2 regions of the Virgibacillus byunsanensis genome follow, and region 2 is predicted to be linked to the other one. Evidence: predicted binding sites of a transcription regulator. Region 2 holds the regulator's gene; the other holds the start of a gene.
The links. Region 2 encodes CtsR, which represses protease genes until heat stress. Its sites were predicted from a motif close to ATGGTCAATAAAGGTCAAACA; they were not measured.
Positions count from the first base shown of each region.

Region 1: the regulator CtsR is predicted to act here: its motif matches at 3,516-3,536, upstream of ACFQ3N_RS17055 (ATP-dependent Clp protease ATP-binding subunit).

Region 1 is NZ_JBHTKJ010000058.1:18,567-26,514, forward strand. Features, by position in the region: gene ACFQ3N_RS17050 (ComEC/Rec2 family competence protein) at 1-619, opposite strand, end outside; gene ACFQ3N_RS17055 (ATP-dependent Clp protease ATP-binding subunit) at 1,333-3,468, opposite strand; gene ACFQ3N_RS17060 (Fe(3+) ABC transporter substrate-binding protein) at 3,755-4,837, shown strand; gene ACFQ3N_RS17065 (ABC transporter permease) at 4,976-6,616, shown strand; gene ACFQ3N_RS17070 (ABC transporter ATP-binding protein) at 6,618-7,331, shown strand; gene mbcS (acyl-CoA synthetase MbcS) at 7,389-7,948, opposite strand, start outside.
Region 2 is NZ_JBHTKJ010000014.1:7,960-15,907, reverse strand. Features, by position in the region: partial or broken rRNA gene rrf (5S ribosomal RNA) at 1-63, shown strand, start outside; gene ACFQ3N_RS07235 (MgtC/SapB family protein) at 798-1,496, shown strand; gene ACFQ3N_RS07230 (CtsR family transcriptional regulator) at 1,723-2,190, shown strand; gene ACFQ3N_RS07225 (UvrB/UvrC motif-containing protein) at 2,208-2,750, shown strand; gene ACFQ3N_RS07220 (protein arginine kinase) at 2,747-3,811, shown strand; gene clpC (ATP-dependent protease ATP-binding subunit ClpC) at 3,828-6,257, shown strand; gene radA (DNA repair protein RadA) at 6,489-7,862, shown strand.

The DNA.
Region 1 (7,948 bases), on a different contig from region 2:
TTATAAACTCTGCTTCTACATTATGATTCTGTAAAATTTTCACTTCTTGTTTCGTCTCTACATCACTCATCAATAAGAAATCAATATCTTTATGTGTTAATTTCATCGCAATGGAAGATTGATTATTATTTTTTGCACCGCTATACGTGTTTAATATGCGTATTTCTATTGTTGGATCTAAGTTAATTTGCTCATTTTGCCTTGCTATTCTAATCGGAATATCTTGTTTGCGTATTTGATTTATATATCTTGCATATGTCATTGTCGAATGAAGTTTCCCAGAATCAATTACTTCTACGACTTCAATCGACTTCATTACATCTATTAACCCCCCAATATGATCTATATCTGGATGTGTCGCAATAAGCAAGTCAATTTTGTCGACATTTTGTTGTTTTAAGTATGTTACAACATCCTTACCTGCTTTAGGAGGACCACCATCGATTAATATGTTTTTATCCTCAGGCGTTTTTATTAACATACTATCTCCTTGACCCACATCGATAAAATGAACCTCCATATTTTGATATGGATAAGCATATACAGGTTGAGTTATTCCGACAAATGGAATAAAAAATATAAGTAAGATAACCATAACTATCCCAATATTTCTTTGCATATACAGCATCCTTTAACTAGAGGTTTTATGTTTTATTAGTTTTCCACGGATACGGGATAAGTATTTATATTAGAAGGACGAAATATCATAAGCTTGATGTATAGTGTTACGTTAAATGAATAGCTTTTTCAATCAACAGGCTCGAATTTCGATCAACAGGCATGATAAATGATCAACAGCTATAATTTTCGATCAAGAGAGTTAAAAATCGATCAAGCTACTAGCAGAATCGATCATGAGTAGTCCATTTTCGATCAACAGCTTAGAATTTCGATCAACAGCTTAGAATTTCGATCAACAGGCATGATAAATGATCAACAGCTATAATTTTCGATCAACAGAGCTAAAAATCGATCAAGCTACTAGCACAATCGATCATGAGTAGTCCGTTTTCGATCAACAGCTTAGAATTTCGATCAACAGGCATGATAAATGATCAACAGCTGTAATTTTCGATCAAGAGAGCTAAAAATCGATCAAGCTACTAGCAGAATCGATCATGAGTAGTCCATTTTCGATCAACAGCTTAGAATTTCGATCAACAGGCATGATAAATGATCAACAGCTATAATTTTCGATCAAGAGAGTTAAAAATCGATCAAGTTACTAGCAGAATCGATCATGAGTAGTCCATTTTCGATCAACAGCTTAGAATTTCGATCAACACCAAAAAAAGAGCCACTGACAGAGTCAGTGGCTCTTCACTACATAATTTATCCTTTTTTCGTTACTGCAATTTCCTGATTGATTACCTCAACCATTACCTGATTAATCGTCTCATCTTCTAAAATCAAATCTGTTAACTGGTCATCAATTTTATCTTGAATAACGCGACGTAAAGGTCTTGCACCAAAGCGGCGGTCAAAGCCAAGTCTAACTAATTCTTGTTTTGCTTCATCCGTAATCGTAATCTCAATATTGTTTTCTTCTATTGTTTCTTCTAGGTCTTCTAGCATTAAATCAACGATTTTTAATAAGTTGTCTTCTTCAAGCTCATTAAATTGGATCATCGCATCAAAGCGGTTTAGGAATTCTGGTTTAAAGTAGTTACTTAGGATATCTAATGTGGTTACTGATTCATGTTGGGCGTTATTAAAACCAACGTTGACTTGTTTTTCACCAGTACCGGCATTACTTGTCATAATTATGACTGTTTCTTTAAAACTTACCTTACGACCGTGTGAATCTGTTAAGTGTCCATCCTCCATAATTTGCAGGAACATGTTTTGCACGTCTGGATGTGCTTTTTCAATTTCATCAAGCAAAATAATGGAATATGGATTACGACGGACACGTTCGGTTAGTTGTCCAGCCTCTTCATGGCCTACATAACCTGGAGGTGAACCGATAATTTTTGACACGGCGTGTTTTTCCATATATTCACTCATATCTAATCGAACCAATGATTCACGTGAGCCGAATAATTCTTCTGCTAGTGCTTTGGTCAATTCTGTTTTACCGACACCAGTTGGTCCAACAAATAAGAACGAACCTATTGGGCGGTATTTTGATTTAAGTCCTGCACGACTTCGGCGAATCGCTTTTGCTACTTTTTGAACTGCCTGTTCTTGACCAATAACCTTATCACCAAGGCTTTTAGCGATATTTTTCATTTTTTCTTGTTCATCGGCTTGCAATTTTGTTACTGGTATTCCCGTTTTTTCTTCAACAATCAATTGAATATCAGAAATAGCTACATCAATAACCTGTTCTTCATTTTTGGCTTTTTCTAATTGCTTTTGCAGCTGAATTTCTTGATATCGTAGGTTTGCTGCACGTTCATAATCTTCTTTATCAGCTGCTTGTTCTTTTTCTTTAATGATCTCATCTAGACGTTGTCCGATTGAATTAGAATCTTTTTCTGCGTTTGCTAGATTTAATCGCGAGCCAACTTCATCCATTAAATCTATTGCTTTGTCTGGAAGGAAGCGGTCTTGAATATAGCGTTGTGATAACGTTACGAAAGCGCGAATTACGTCTTCAGGAAAGCGCACATCATGAAACTGTTCATACCGATCTTTAATTCCATTTAATATTTGTACTGCTTCTTCTGCTGATGGTTCTTTGACTATAATAGGTTGAAAGCGTCGTTCTAGTGCTGCATCTTTTTCAATTTTACGGTATTCCTTTAATGTTGTTGCACCGATTAATTGCATTTCACCACGTGCTAGTGCAGGTTTTAAAATATTCCCTGCATCCATTTGTGAGCTTTCTGCGGTTCCGGCACCTACTAACAAGTGAATTTCATCCACAAACAGAATCACATCTTTACGATTTTGTAATTCTTGAATTAACTGCTTCATGCGTTCCTCAAATTGACCTCTAACTCCAGTGTTTGCTACCAATGAGGCCACATCCAACAGATATATTTCCTTGTTCATCAGTTTTGCTGGCACATTACCTTCTGTAATTCTTACAGCCAGCCCTTCAGCAATAGCAGTTTTACCTACACCAGGTTCACCGATTAATACTGGGTTATTTTTGTTTCTTCTATTTAACGTTTCAATAACACGTTTCACTTCATTGTCCCGACCAATAACCGGATCAATTATTCCTGCTCTTGCTGCGTGTGTTACATTCTTGCCTAGTTGATCTAATAGACCATTTCCTTGATTTGATTTTGTCTGTGTTTTTGTTCCTGTGTGACTTGCTCCATTTCCATTATAAAAATGATTAGAAAATGCATCCTCATTTTGAAATGAATCGGAGAAGAAGTCATTCGTATTCATCATTTTTCCTTGTATTTCCTGAAAACAGGAATTGCAAAGATGCATGTGTATCTTTTCATTATTCATTTGCATTGCAACATTAATATTAGCTGGATTTACACCACATTTTTGACATTGCATTTTCCATTCCTCCTTAAAATAATTGCCTGTAATTATATTTAATTTTGACTTTGACTATATTTGACCTTTGATCATTATTATACTCTGACCTATTTTGACTTTCAAGTATTTTGATCTGTTAAATTCATATTTTTTACCTTTTGATGAATACTAATTTAGACATAACTTCTATAATAAAAATTATTAGTTTTCACAAAGCTATTGACTTTTAGATATATTCCATTAGAATAAGTATTGAAATTGATATTCATTATCAATTAGATTCTACATAAGAAGGGTGATTACTATGAAAAATAATTTTTATCTTTTAGTATTTATTACTATTATTTCTGCATTTACGTTAGCTGCGTGTGGTGGAGGGGATAATGGCGAAAATGATACTGAAAATGAGAACAATACTGCTGACATTGAAGATAACGGTGAAATTAATTTGTATACAGGGCGTCATTATGAAACAGATGATAACTTATACGAAGCATTCACAGAAGAAACTGGAATTGAAGTTAATGTCATTAAGGGTAAGGATGATGAATTAATTGCTCGTTTGGTTCGTGAAGGTAAAGCTTCTGAGGCAGATTTATTTATTACAGCGGACGCTGGACGACTACACCGTGCTAAGGATGAAGAATTATTACAAGAAGTTACTAGTGATACACTTCAAGAAAATATACCTAGCAAATATCGCGATGATAAAAACACTTGGTTTGGATTAACAAAGCGAGCTCGTATTATTGCCTATCATAAAGACCGTGTAAGTTTAGAAGACTTACAAACTTATCAGGATTTAACAAAAGATACTTTTCAGGATAAAGTTCTCATACGTTCTTCATCCAATATTTATAACCAATCCTTACTTGCATCTCTAATCGCAATTGATGGCGAGGATGCAGCTAAAGAATGGGCAACAGGTATTGTAGACAACATGGCTCGTGATCCTAAGGGTGGAGATCGTGATCAAGCTATCGCTATTGCTGCTGGAGAAGGTGATGTAGCAGTAATGAATACGTACTACCTGGGTCAAATGCTAAATGCAGAAGATGAGGAACAAGTAAAAGCAGCGGAACAATTGGATATTCTATTCCCTAACCAGGATTCAACTGGTACACATGTTAATATTAGTGGAATTGGTTTAACAGCAAGCAGTAAAAATACGGAAAATGCTATTAAATTTATGGAATTCTTAACAACTGAAAGTGCTCAAGAACAGTTTGCTGAAACAAATTATGAATATCCTGTAAACCCTAATGTTGAACCAGCAGAGTTACTTAAGTCATGGGGTGAATTTAAAGAACAAGACATTAACCTGACAAAGCTGGGCGATAACAATGAACAGGCCATTAAAATAATGAATGAAATTGGTTGGAAATAAGAGATTCTTTCTAACTTGCTGCATTGTGATAACAAGCAATGCAGCATTTTTGTATATACAATACCAATGAGAACTGTTATCATTAATGGGGATATCTTTATCAGTTTCACCTAAGATTAATCAAGGGAAGTGTCATTCTTGAAGTTCTATCGAAAGCTGTCTAGTTATTTAAATATTTGGACCCTCGGAAGTCTATTCATTGTAATACTTATCCTACTACCCAACATTTCTATTCTTTTTAATTTTTTCACAGAAGAAACTTCGAATTGGCAGCATATTAAGGAATTTATACTTCCAAATTTATTAAAAAACACTACTATTATTATTATATTTACAGGTATACTCACAATTCTAATTGGCACAAGTCTCGCTTGGCTCATATCTGCTTTTGACTTTCCACTTAAACGGTTTTTTAAGTGGGGATTAATTTTACCATTAGCTATCCCGCCTTATATTGCAGCATATACCTACAATGGAATGTTGAATTATACGGGTGTTATCCAAACTACGTTGAGAAACAACTATAACGTGACTGTGAGCCAATCCTATTTTGATATCATGACATTACCTGGTGCCATCTTTATTTTTACATTATTTCTATATCCATATGTATATATGATCACGCGTACTTTTTTATCAAATCAATCCGCATCCTTAATCGAGAATGCGCGATTACTTGGAAGGAATTCATTTGAAATTTTCTTTAAGGTAGTCCTGCCGATATCCCGTGGAGCAATTGTTGGAGGCGTTAGTCTTGTACTACTGGAAGTTTTAAATGATTATGGTGTTGTGCAATACTTTGGAATTCCAACGTTCAGCACCGCAATTTTTCAAACGTGGTTTGGGATGGGGGACTTGAATGCAGCAATTAAACTCTCTGCTACACTTATGTTTATCGTATTTTCAATTCTCATAATTGAAAAGTTCCTACGAGGAAGAAAAAGGTATAGCTATTCTTCACCAAAAGTTAGACCGCTTACTCCTATACAATTACGAGGGTGGCGTGGATGGATTGCTTTTGGTTATAGTCTGCTTATATTTGGTCTAGGATTTCTAATACCACTAATTCAGTTACTAGATTGGGTACTATTAACCTATGAAAAAATTGCTGACCCTGTATTTACTTCACTCATATTCAACTCCCTATTAGTAGCGATCGTCGGTGCGTCAATGATCACTGTATTTGCGATTATCATTGCTAATTTCGCACGAATTCACCAAAGCGTTCTATCCAGAGCTTCTGCGCAAATAACAATATTAGGTTACTCCATACCTGGTGCTGTTATTGCTGTTGGTATTATTACCGTATTTATAGCAACGGATAATATTCTCTTTGGGTTTTATGAATTTATCGGTATGGATCCGATGCTATACTTAAGTACCAGCCTGTTCATGTTAATATCTGCTTATGTCATCCGATTCTTGGCAGTCGGATTCAATGCAATTGAGGCTGGGTTTGATAAAATAGGAAATAAATATACAGAAGCATCACGCACGCTTGGTATGGGAATGACAAAAACATTTTTTAAAGTTGATGTTCGTTTGATAAAAGGAGCCATTTTAAGTGGATTTATTTTATCATTTATTGAGATACTAAAAGAACTACCACTTACATTAATTCTAAGACCGTTTAATTTCGATACACTCTCAACAAAAGCCTTTCAGTATGCAAGTGATGAACAAATTCATGAAGCGTCTTTAGCATCCATTATTATCATTATCATCAGTGCTATTGCCATCTTTATTTTCTATCATGCTTTAGAAAAGGAGCCAAAATAATATGTTTCTACAAATTAAAGATTTAGCTTTTTGTTATTATAGAAGTAAAGACTATGCGATTAAAAACTTCAACCTTGAGATCGAACAGGGAGAGATTATATCTATTCTTGGTGAAAGCGGAAGCGGAAAAAGTACTGTCCTTCGATTGTTGTCCGGACTGGAAACCCCTACAAGCGGAATCATTCGAATAAATAACCAGATTATGACAGATGACAGACACTTTGTGTTACCGGAAAAACGCGGAATTGGTATGGTATTTCAAGACTACGCGCTCTTCCCACATATGACCGTTGCAGAGAATATTCAATTTGGTTTAAAAAAACAAACTAAAAGAGATAAGCAACAGCGTGTGGATGAGGTTCTTGACCTTGTTAATATGGCGAAATTGAAAAAACGCTACCCGCACGAACTTAGTGGTGGCCAACAACAACGTGTAGCTTTAGCGCGAACGCTTGCTCCAAAACCTTCCTTACTATTATTGGATGAACCGTTCAGCAACCTCGATGCTGATTTGCAAATAAAAATTAGAAATGAATTGAAAGAAATTATTAAGAAAACAGGAATCACCTCCATCTTTGTAACCCATGACCGAGAAGATTCCCGAGCTATAGCAGACCGTATTATTACGATGCGGGACGGAGCGGCATATGAATGGGAGTCTATTTGCACCACGCGTAAACTAGAAGATAAACGTGTAGAAGTTCTAACTCCATAAAGAAAAACAATCCCCTAAACAGTTACTAACTATCATAGCTGTTTAGGGGATTTCATATTAGCCTTTTAATTTTTCCTTCTGTCTTAGCTCAACTCGTCTGATTTTTCCTGACGTTGTTTTTGGTAAATCATCAATAAATTCAATTTCTCTTGGGTATTTATATGGCGCAGTTAACTCTTTCACGTGATCCTGTAATTCTTTAATTAAATCAGGATTATCCTTATTAACTTTGTCTTTTAGGACAACAAATGCTTTCACAATGCTACCTCGAATTTCATCTGGACTAGCTACTACTGCACATTCTTGTACATGAGAGTGTTTTACTAAAGCATCCTCTACTTCAAACGGGCCAATTGTATAGCCTGATGAAATGATAATGTCATCACTGCGTCCCTCAAACCAGAAGTAGCCCTCTTTGTCTTTTGCAGCTTGGTCACCTGTTACATAATAATTACCCCGGTGAGCCATTTTGGTACGCTCTGGATCTTTATAATACTCACGGAACAATGCCGGACAATCGAGTTTAACAGCGATATCTCCTATTTCATTTTCCGCAACCGGTTCACCGTATTCATCGATCACTTCTACATCATTTCCAGGAGTTGGTTTTCCCATGG
Region 2 (7,948 bases):
TAAGCTCTCCAGCGCTGATGGTAGTTGGGGCTTTGCCCCTGCAAGAGTAGGACGCCGCCAGGCAATAAAAAGGCTAAGATACATTAATTGTATCTTAGCCTTTTTTTGGCAGATAAGAAAGTATAAATCTTTCTTATCTGCATAAATGCAACTAAGGCTTGGTGATAAGCCAAGTTTTCTAATTTTTGATTTTAGTAACTGCACCACATTTATTATTTTCAACATCATAATTCCACCATGGTGCATGTGGCCATTGGGGAGGATAAGTCTAATTTAAAATCAGGCTTCAATCGCGTTTGCAAATTCACTATCTGTATTTTGGAAGGCTTACAATTCGGCAATCACCTGATTTTGACTGGCTTCTTCAAAGTGAAATTCGAATAATAACACTTATGCCTTAGTTGCACTTATGCAGAATAGCAAAGTTTTCTTTTCTATTCTGCCTAGAAAACGCAGGCGCACTACCCGGGGAATTCGGACATGCGCTGTTCCCACAGGACTAGGAAGGCTACGAAAGCAACACATTGCACGAGGAAAATGCGTATGCACTTTCTAGGAGTCAACTCCTACAGCGAAAATCAACCATCATCTCAAGTTACGCCGAAATTTATATCAACTATAAAGATGAAAAAGCAACAATGCGTGCATAAAACAGCCTTTGGTACTAATCATTCTATAGTATGCTGTAATATCCCTTTATAAGGCTAAAAAAGTTTCTTAAATTTTCTCACTATATATTTATTGTAATTTCATATAAAATAAAAGGATATATATAAATTAGATGGGGAGGGAGAAGGATGAGTGAATTGGTTGATCAAATTCTTGGTGAACACTTTCTTATAATAATGGTACGTGTGTTAATAGCGTTACTATTATCTGGCTTAATTGGTTTTGAACGAGAGTTAAAGAACCACTCTGCTGGTTTTCGTACACATATATTAGTTGGTGTTGGAGCATGTTTAATGATGCTACTTTCGTTATATGGATTTGAGGCATTCATAGATAAATATGATCACGTTCGTTTTGATCCTGCAAGAATTCCTTCTTACGTTATAAGTGGTATTGGCTTTTTAGGAGCTGGAACAATTATCGTAAACGGAATGACAATTCGCGGTTTAACCACAGCAGCATCTATCTGGACAGTTGCTGGTTTAGGCCTTGTTGTCGGAGCAGGGATGTATGCTCCTGCAGTATTTACCACCTTTATCATATTGCTTAGCTTAGTGTTTCTAAACAACTTTGAAAAAATATTTACAAAGGGTCGTTCTTCACATTTAATTGAGATTATCGCGTTGCCTGGATTACAAGTAAATAAAATTGTCTCTGTTTTTGAGATGTTCGATTTAAATATTAAACAAGTTGAAATTGAAAAGGAAGAAGATAATCTAAGAAACATATTTATAAAAATTGACCATGACCCCTCGCTCGATCGAATCCGATTATTTGAGGAATTATCAAATATTAATCAAATTAAAAACGTAATTGAGAAAAAATAATTACATCTCCCCAGAAAACCTTACACGATTATCACACTGTAAGGTTTTTGGGTTACTGCTTTTTTGAGTGTTTTGTTTTTATAAGCTTTGTCTACAATAGGTAAAGACTATTAGTTGCATCTCACTTATTTTTGCGTATAATTAAAAATATAGTCAAAGATAGTCAAAGTCAAAAGCATATTATAAATAGTTGGTTAGCTCATAAAGGTAAAAAGGAGGTGGGCTCGTGGGTAATGTGTCAGATGTTATTGAACAGTATTTAAAAAAGGTTTTGCAAACAGCTGGTCACAATGTAATAGAAATTAAACGAAGTGAAATCGCGGATCAATTTCACTGTGTACCATCGCAAATTAATTACGTGATTAATACACGCTTTACTGTGGAAAAAGGATATATAGTAGAGAGTAAACGTGGTGGTGGAGGATATATTCGGATTATTCGTATTATGTATCAGGAGAAAGCAGAACTAATTGATGAAATTATTGAAATGATAAATCCAAAAATTACCCAACAGGCCGCTGTTGATGTTTTAGAGAGGCTTCTTGAAGAAGAGCTGATTACTGAACGTGAAGCGAAGCTCATAGTAAGTGCAATAGGCAGGGAAACGTTAGCTTTTCAGTTACCTCTACGGGATGAAGTTCGTGCACGGATATTAACATCTATGTTAACTACATTGAAATATTTAAATAAGTAAAAAAGGGGGAAGTCGTTATGGAATGCCAAGAATGCCAAAAGCGGCCTGCCACACTTCACTTTACACAAGTTATTAATGGGAATAAAACAGAAGTACACGTCTGTGAAGTATGCGCAAAGGAAAAAGGGTATATGACATATCCTGAAGAAGGGTATTCACTTCACAACTTGTTATCTGGTTTGTTTAATTTTGATTCATCATCCATAGGGGCGAATAGTAATCCAACATTTAAGCAGACGAAAGAATTACAATGTCCGCAGTGTGAAATGACCTTATCTGAATTTAAACGGGTTGGAAAATTTGGATGTGCAGAATGTTATCATGCATTCTCAGAGAGACTGGACCCCATTTTTCGCCGAGTCCATAGTGGGAATACAAAACATCATGGGAAAATTCCAAAGCGAAAAGGCGGTAATTTACATGCCAAAAAGCAATTGGAATCATATAAAAAAGAGTTACAAACGTTAATTGAAAAAGAAGATTTTGAGGACGCTGCAAAAGTTCGTGACAAAATTAGGGGCTTAGAAACAGAAATGCGAAAAGGTGGTGATGATTCATGACGCTACAGCATTTTATGAATGAGGCAATTAGTCCTTGGATGCGGGAAGAAGGCCCGGATAGTGATATTGTTTTAAGTAGTAGAATCCGTTTAGCTCGAAACTTTTCGCAAGTGTCATTCCCGATACTAGCTAATCAAGAAGATTTGGAAGAGATTCATCAGTTTTTTCAAAAAGAATATAACGATAAGTCTTTTCAGGATAATAAAAGTTTTGGGTTTGTGGCTATTCGTGATTTGACCCCAATCGAGAAACGGGTGTTAGTGGAAAAACATTTAATTAGTCCTCATCTGGCGGATCAAGCGCAGGCTGCAGCAGCACTTATTTCTGAGAATGAAAAGATATCTGTCATGATAAATGAAGAAGATCATATTCGAATTCAGCTTTATTTTCCTGGGTTTCAATTAAATAAAGCACTAAAAAAGTCATTTGAATTTGATGATTTTTTAGAGGAAAAAGTTAATTACGCATTTGATGAGACGAGAGGATATTTAACTAGCTGCCCAACTAACGTAGGTACCGGAATGCGTGCGTCGGTAATGATGCATTTACCGGCATTGGTGCTGACCCAACAAATTAATCGAATGATTCCCGCTATAAATCAACTAGGGCTTGTGGTACGTGGTATATATGGTGAGGGTAGTGAGGCAGTAGGTAATATTTTTCAAATATCAAATCAAATCACACTTGGAAGATCAGAACAGGATATTGTTGAGGATTTGCAAAGTGTTGTCCAACAATTAATAGAACATGAAAGAAATGCAAGAAATAGATTAGTGGAACAATCTAACACGAGGTTGGAAGATCGGATCTATCGTTCGTATGGTATTCTTGAGTACAGTCGAATTATCGAGTCAAAAGAAGCTGCAAAATGTCTCTCAGATGTACGGCTTGGGATCGATTTGGGTATTATAGAAAATGTACAACGAAATATACTTAATGAATTAATGGTTCTTACACAGCCTGGATTCTTGCAGCAATATGCAAAGAAAACATTAACTGCAAATGAACGAGATATACTTCGCGCCTCACTAATTCGTGAACGTATATTATTAGAGAAATAAGTAGGAGGAAAGTTATATGATGTTTGGACGTTTTACAGAAAGAGCTCAAAAGGTATTAGCCTTATCACAAGAGGAGGCAGTACGTCTGGGTCATAACAATATTGGCACAGAACATATTCTTTTAGGACTTGTTCGCGAAGGTGATGGTATAGCTGCAAAGGCTTTACAGTCCTTAGGCCTGGAAGTGTCAAAAATACAAGAAGAAGTAGAGAAGTTAATCGGTGTTGGTAAACAGCCAATGCAAACGATTCATTATACACCACGCGCGAAAAAGGTTGTGGAGTTATCACAGGATGAGGCAAGAAAGCTTGGACATTCATACGTAGGTACTGAACACATTCTTTTAGGTTTAATCCGTGAAGGTGAAGGTGTTGCGGCTCGCGTATTAAATAATCTCGGCGTAAGCCTAAATAAAGCCAGACAACAAGTATTGCAGTTGTTAGGCAGTAACGAATCTCAAGCAGGTCGTCAAGGCAGAGGTCAGGCATCCAGTAGTGCTAATACTCCAACGTTAGACTCACTCGCTAGAGATTTAACGGTAATTGCAAAAGAGGGAAATATTGACCCTGTTATTGGCCGCAGTAAAGAAATTGAACGGGTAATTCAGGTGTTAAGTAGACGTACGAAAAACAATCCGGTTTTAATCGGTGAACCAGGGGTTGGTAAAACAGCCGTTGCTGAAGGATTAGCACAACAGATTATAGACAATGAAATTCCCGAAACTCTTCGTGATAAGCGTGTTATGACACTTGATATGGGTACTGTTGTTGCGGGAACGAAGTATCGTGGTGAATTTGAGGATCGTTTAAAAAAGGTTATGGAAGAAATACGTCAAGCAGGTAATATTATCTTGTTTATTGATGAATTGCACACGCTAATTGGAGCAGGCGGTGCTGAAGGTGCTATTGACGCATCAAATATTTTAAAACCATCACTAGCTCGTGGAGAATTGCAGTGTATTGGTGCAACAACGATGGATGAATATCGTAAATATATTGAAAAAGATGCAGCATTAGAACGAAGATTTCAGCCAATACAAGTCGATGAACCAACACTTGAAGAAACAATTAAAATTTTAGGTGGCTTACGTGATCGTTACGAGGCACATCACCGTGTGACAATTACAGATGAAGCAATTGAAGCAGCAGCTAACTTGTCTAGCCGGTACATTACTGATCGGTTTTTACCTGATAAAGCAATTGATCTTATTGATGAAGCTGGGTCTAAGGTTCGCTTGCAATCCTACACTATTCCGCCAAATCTAAAGGAATTAGAACAGAAATTAGAAGAAGTGCGTAAAGAAAAGGATGCAGCTGTACAAAGTCAGGCATTTGAAAAAGCAGCCTCATTACGTGATTCGGAACAAAGGTTACGTGAAGAATTAGAGGAAACAAAAACTAAATGGAAAGAAAAACAAGGGCAAGAGGATTCAGAAGTAACAGTTGAAGATATTGCCGATGTTGTTTCCATATGGACTGGTGTACCAGTTTCTAGATTAACTAAGGACGAAAGTGAACGTTTATTAAATATGGAAGACACGTTGCACAAACGCGTTATAGGTCAGGAAGAATCGGTTAATGCTGTCTCAAAAGCAATACGCAGAGCTCGTGCTGGATTAAAGGACCCTAAACGTCCAATTGGCTCCTTTATTTTCTTAGGACCTACAGGGGTAGGTAAAACGGAGCTTGCGCGTGCATTAGCTGAAACGATGTTTGCCGATGAAGAGGCAATGATTCGTATTGACATGTCTGAGTACATGGAAAAACATTCAACTTCACGTTTAGTAGGTTCTCCTCCAGGTTATGTAGGGTATGAAGAGGGTGGACAGCTTACAGAAAAGGTTCGTAGAAAACCTTACTCTGTTGTATTACTAGATGAAGTGGAAAAGGCTCATCCAGAAGTGTTTAACATTCTTCTGCAAGTACTTGAGGATGGTCGCTTAACGGATTCAAAAGGTCGTGTTATCGATTTTCGTAACACCGTTCTAATTATGACTTCCAACGTGGGGGCAAATGAGTTAAAACGTAACAAATATGTTGGCTTCAGCCTTGGTGAAGAAGGTCAAGAATATAAAGATATGAAGAAAAAAGTTACTGATGAAATGAAAAAAGCATTTCGCCCTGAGTTTTTAAATCGTATTGACGAAATGATTGTCTTCCATTCATTAGAGAGAAAGCATATGAAAGATATAGTGACGTTAATGGTCGAGCAATTGAAAACTCGTTTGAAAGAACAAGATATCGTTTTCTCTTTAACAGATAAAGCTATTGAAAAAATTGCCAATGAAGGATTTGATCCGGAGTATGGAGCAAGACCACTCCGCAGGTCAATACAGAAGAATATTGAAGATTTATTATCAGAGGAATTACTGAAGGAAACAATTGCAAAAGGTCAAAAAGTAAAAATCGGGTTAAATAACAAAGGTGAATATGTTATTTTGCCCTAAAAGTGAACTTTAGAATAAATAGTTAAAAAAGCTAGAAGGAATCAACCTTCTAGTTTTTTTCCTACTATGCACATTTTAAACGAGTGATAAAATATGAGTAGCTGTGGTTTTCAATACTGATTGTGGCAGAATTATAGTATAAATATTAATAAATTGATAAAAAGATGTAACGTTTACGTTATGTTAATCGTATTAATTTACAGATAGGATAGATATAAGGGGATGTAAGTGGTGGCTAAACGTAAATCGAAGTATGTTTGTCAAGACTGTGGATATGAATCTGCTAAATGGATGGGGAAATGTCCGGGTTGCAATAACTGGAACACATTAGTTGAGGAATTGGAATCATCTACTGTGAAAAGCAGGCATACATTAGGAAGGGACATGAACACAGTTAGTAAGCCTGAAAGAATAACAGAGATTGAATCACAAGAAGAACCGCGTGTTACAACCTCGATGGAAGAATTTAATCGGGTGCTTGGTGGTGGGATTGTACCAGGCTCATTAGTACTTATAGGTGGAGACCCCGGGATAGGTAAATCAACACTGTTACTTCAGATATCATCTCAACTAGCAGAAAAACAGTTACCAGTGCTATATATTTCTGGTGAGGAGTCTACTAGACAGACAAAACTACGAGCAGAACGACTAGGTGTTAAAGCAGATTTATTATACGTATTAGCAGAAACGAATTTGTATGATATTGGAAATCAAATCGAAAAATTAAAACCATCCTTTGTGGTCATTGATTCGATACAAACCATTTTCAGAGAAGAAGTCACTAGTGCACCAGGTAGTGTATCGCAGGTTCGTGAATGTACAAGTGAACTAATGAAAATAGCTAAAACAAAAGGTATTCCCATTTTTATTGTCGGGCACGTAACGAAGGAAGGTGCCATTGCAGGGCCACGATTGCTTGAGCATATGGTTGATGCAGTCCTTTATTTCGAGGGAGAAAGACATCATACATTCCGTATTTTGCGTGGCGTAAAAAATCGTTTTGGAAGTACAAATGAAATGGGTATATTTGAAATGAAAGAAGAAGGTTTACGTGAAGTGTTAAACCCTTCTGAAATATTTTTAGAAGAACGTTCACATGGTGCGGCTGGATCAACGGTTGTAGCATCTATGGAGGGTACAAGACCTGTATTAGTCGAGATTCAAGCATTAATTTCACCGTCAAGCTTTGGTAATCCGCGCCGGATGGCAACAGGGTTTGATAATAATCGTGTGCCATTACTAATGGCAGTGTTAGAAAAACGTGTAGGCTTAATGCTACAAAACCAAGATGCCTATATTAAGGTAGCAGGTGGTGTGAAACTTGATGAGCCCGCCATTGACCTTGCTGTTGCAGTTAGTATTGTATCTAGCTTTCGAGATCAGCCTACTAAACCAGATGATATATTTATTGGGGAGGTGGGGTTAACAGGAGAAGTGAGACGGGTTTCTAGAATAGACCAGCGTGTTCAGGAGGCTGCCAAACTCGGATTTAAGCGCGTTATTTGTCCAAAAAAGAATTTAGATGGATGGATGATACCAGAAAACATTCAAGTTATCGGTGTAAATACAGTTCAAGAAGCATTAGAAGTTGGCGTTTTAAGGTAAATAGAAGAAACTCTAGTAAAATTAGATTGACATTGATATACGGTTATGATAAAATTTTATATTTGCAAATTGACTGATTTTTACAA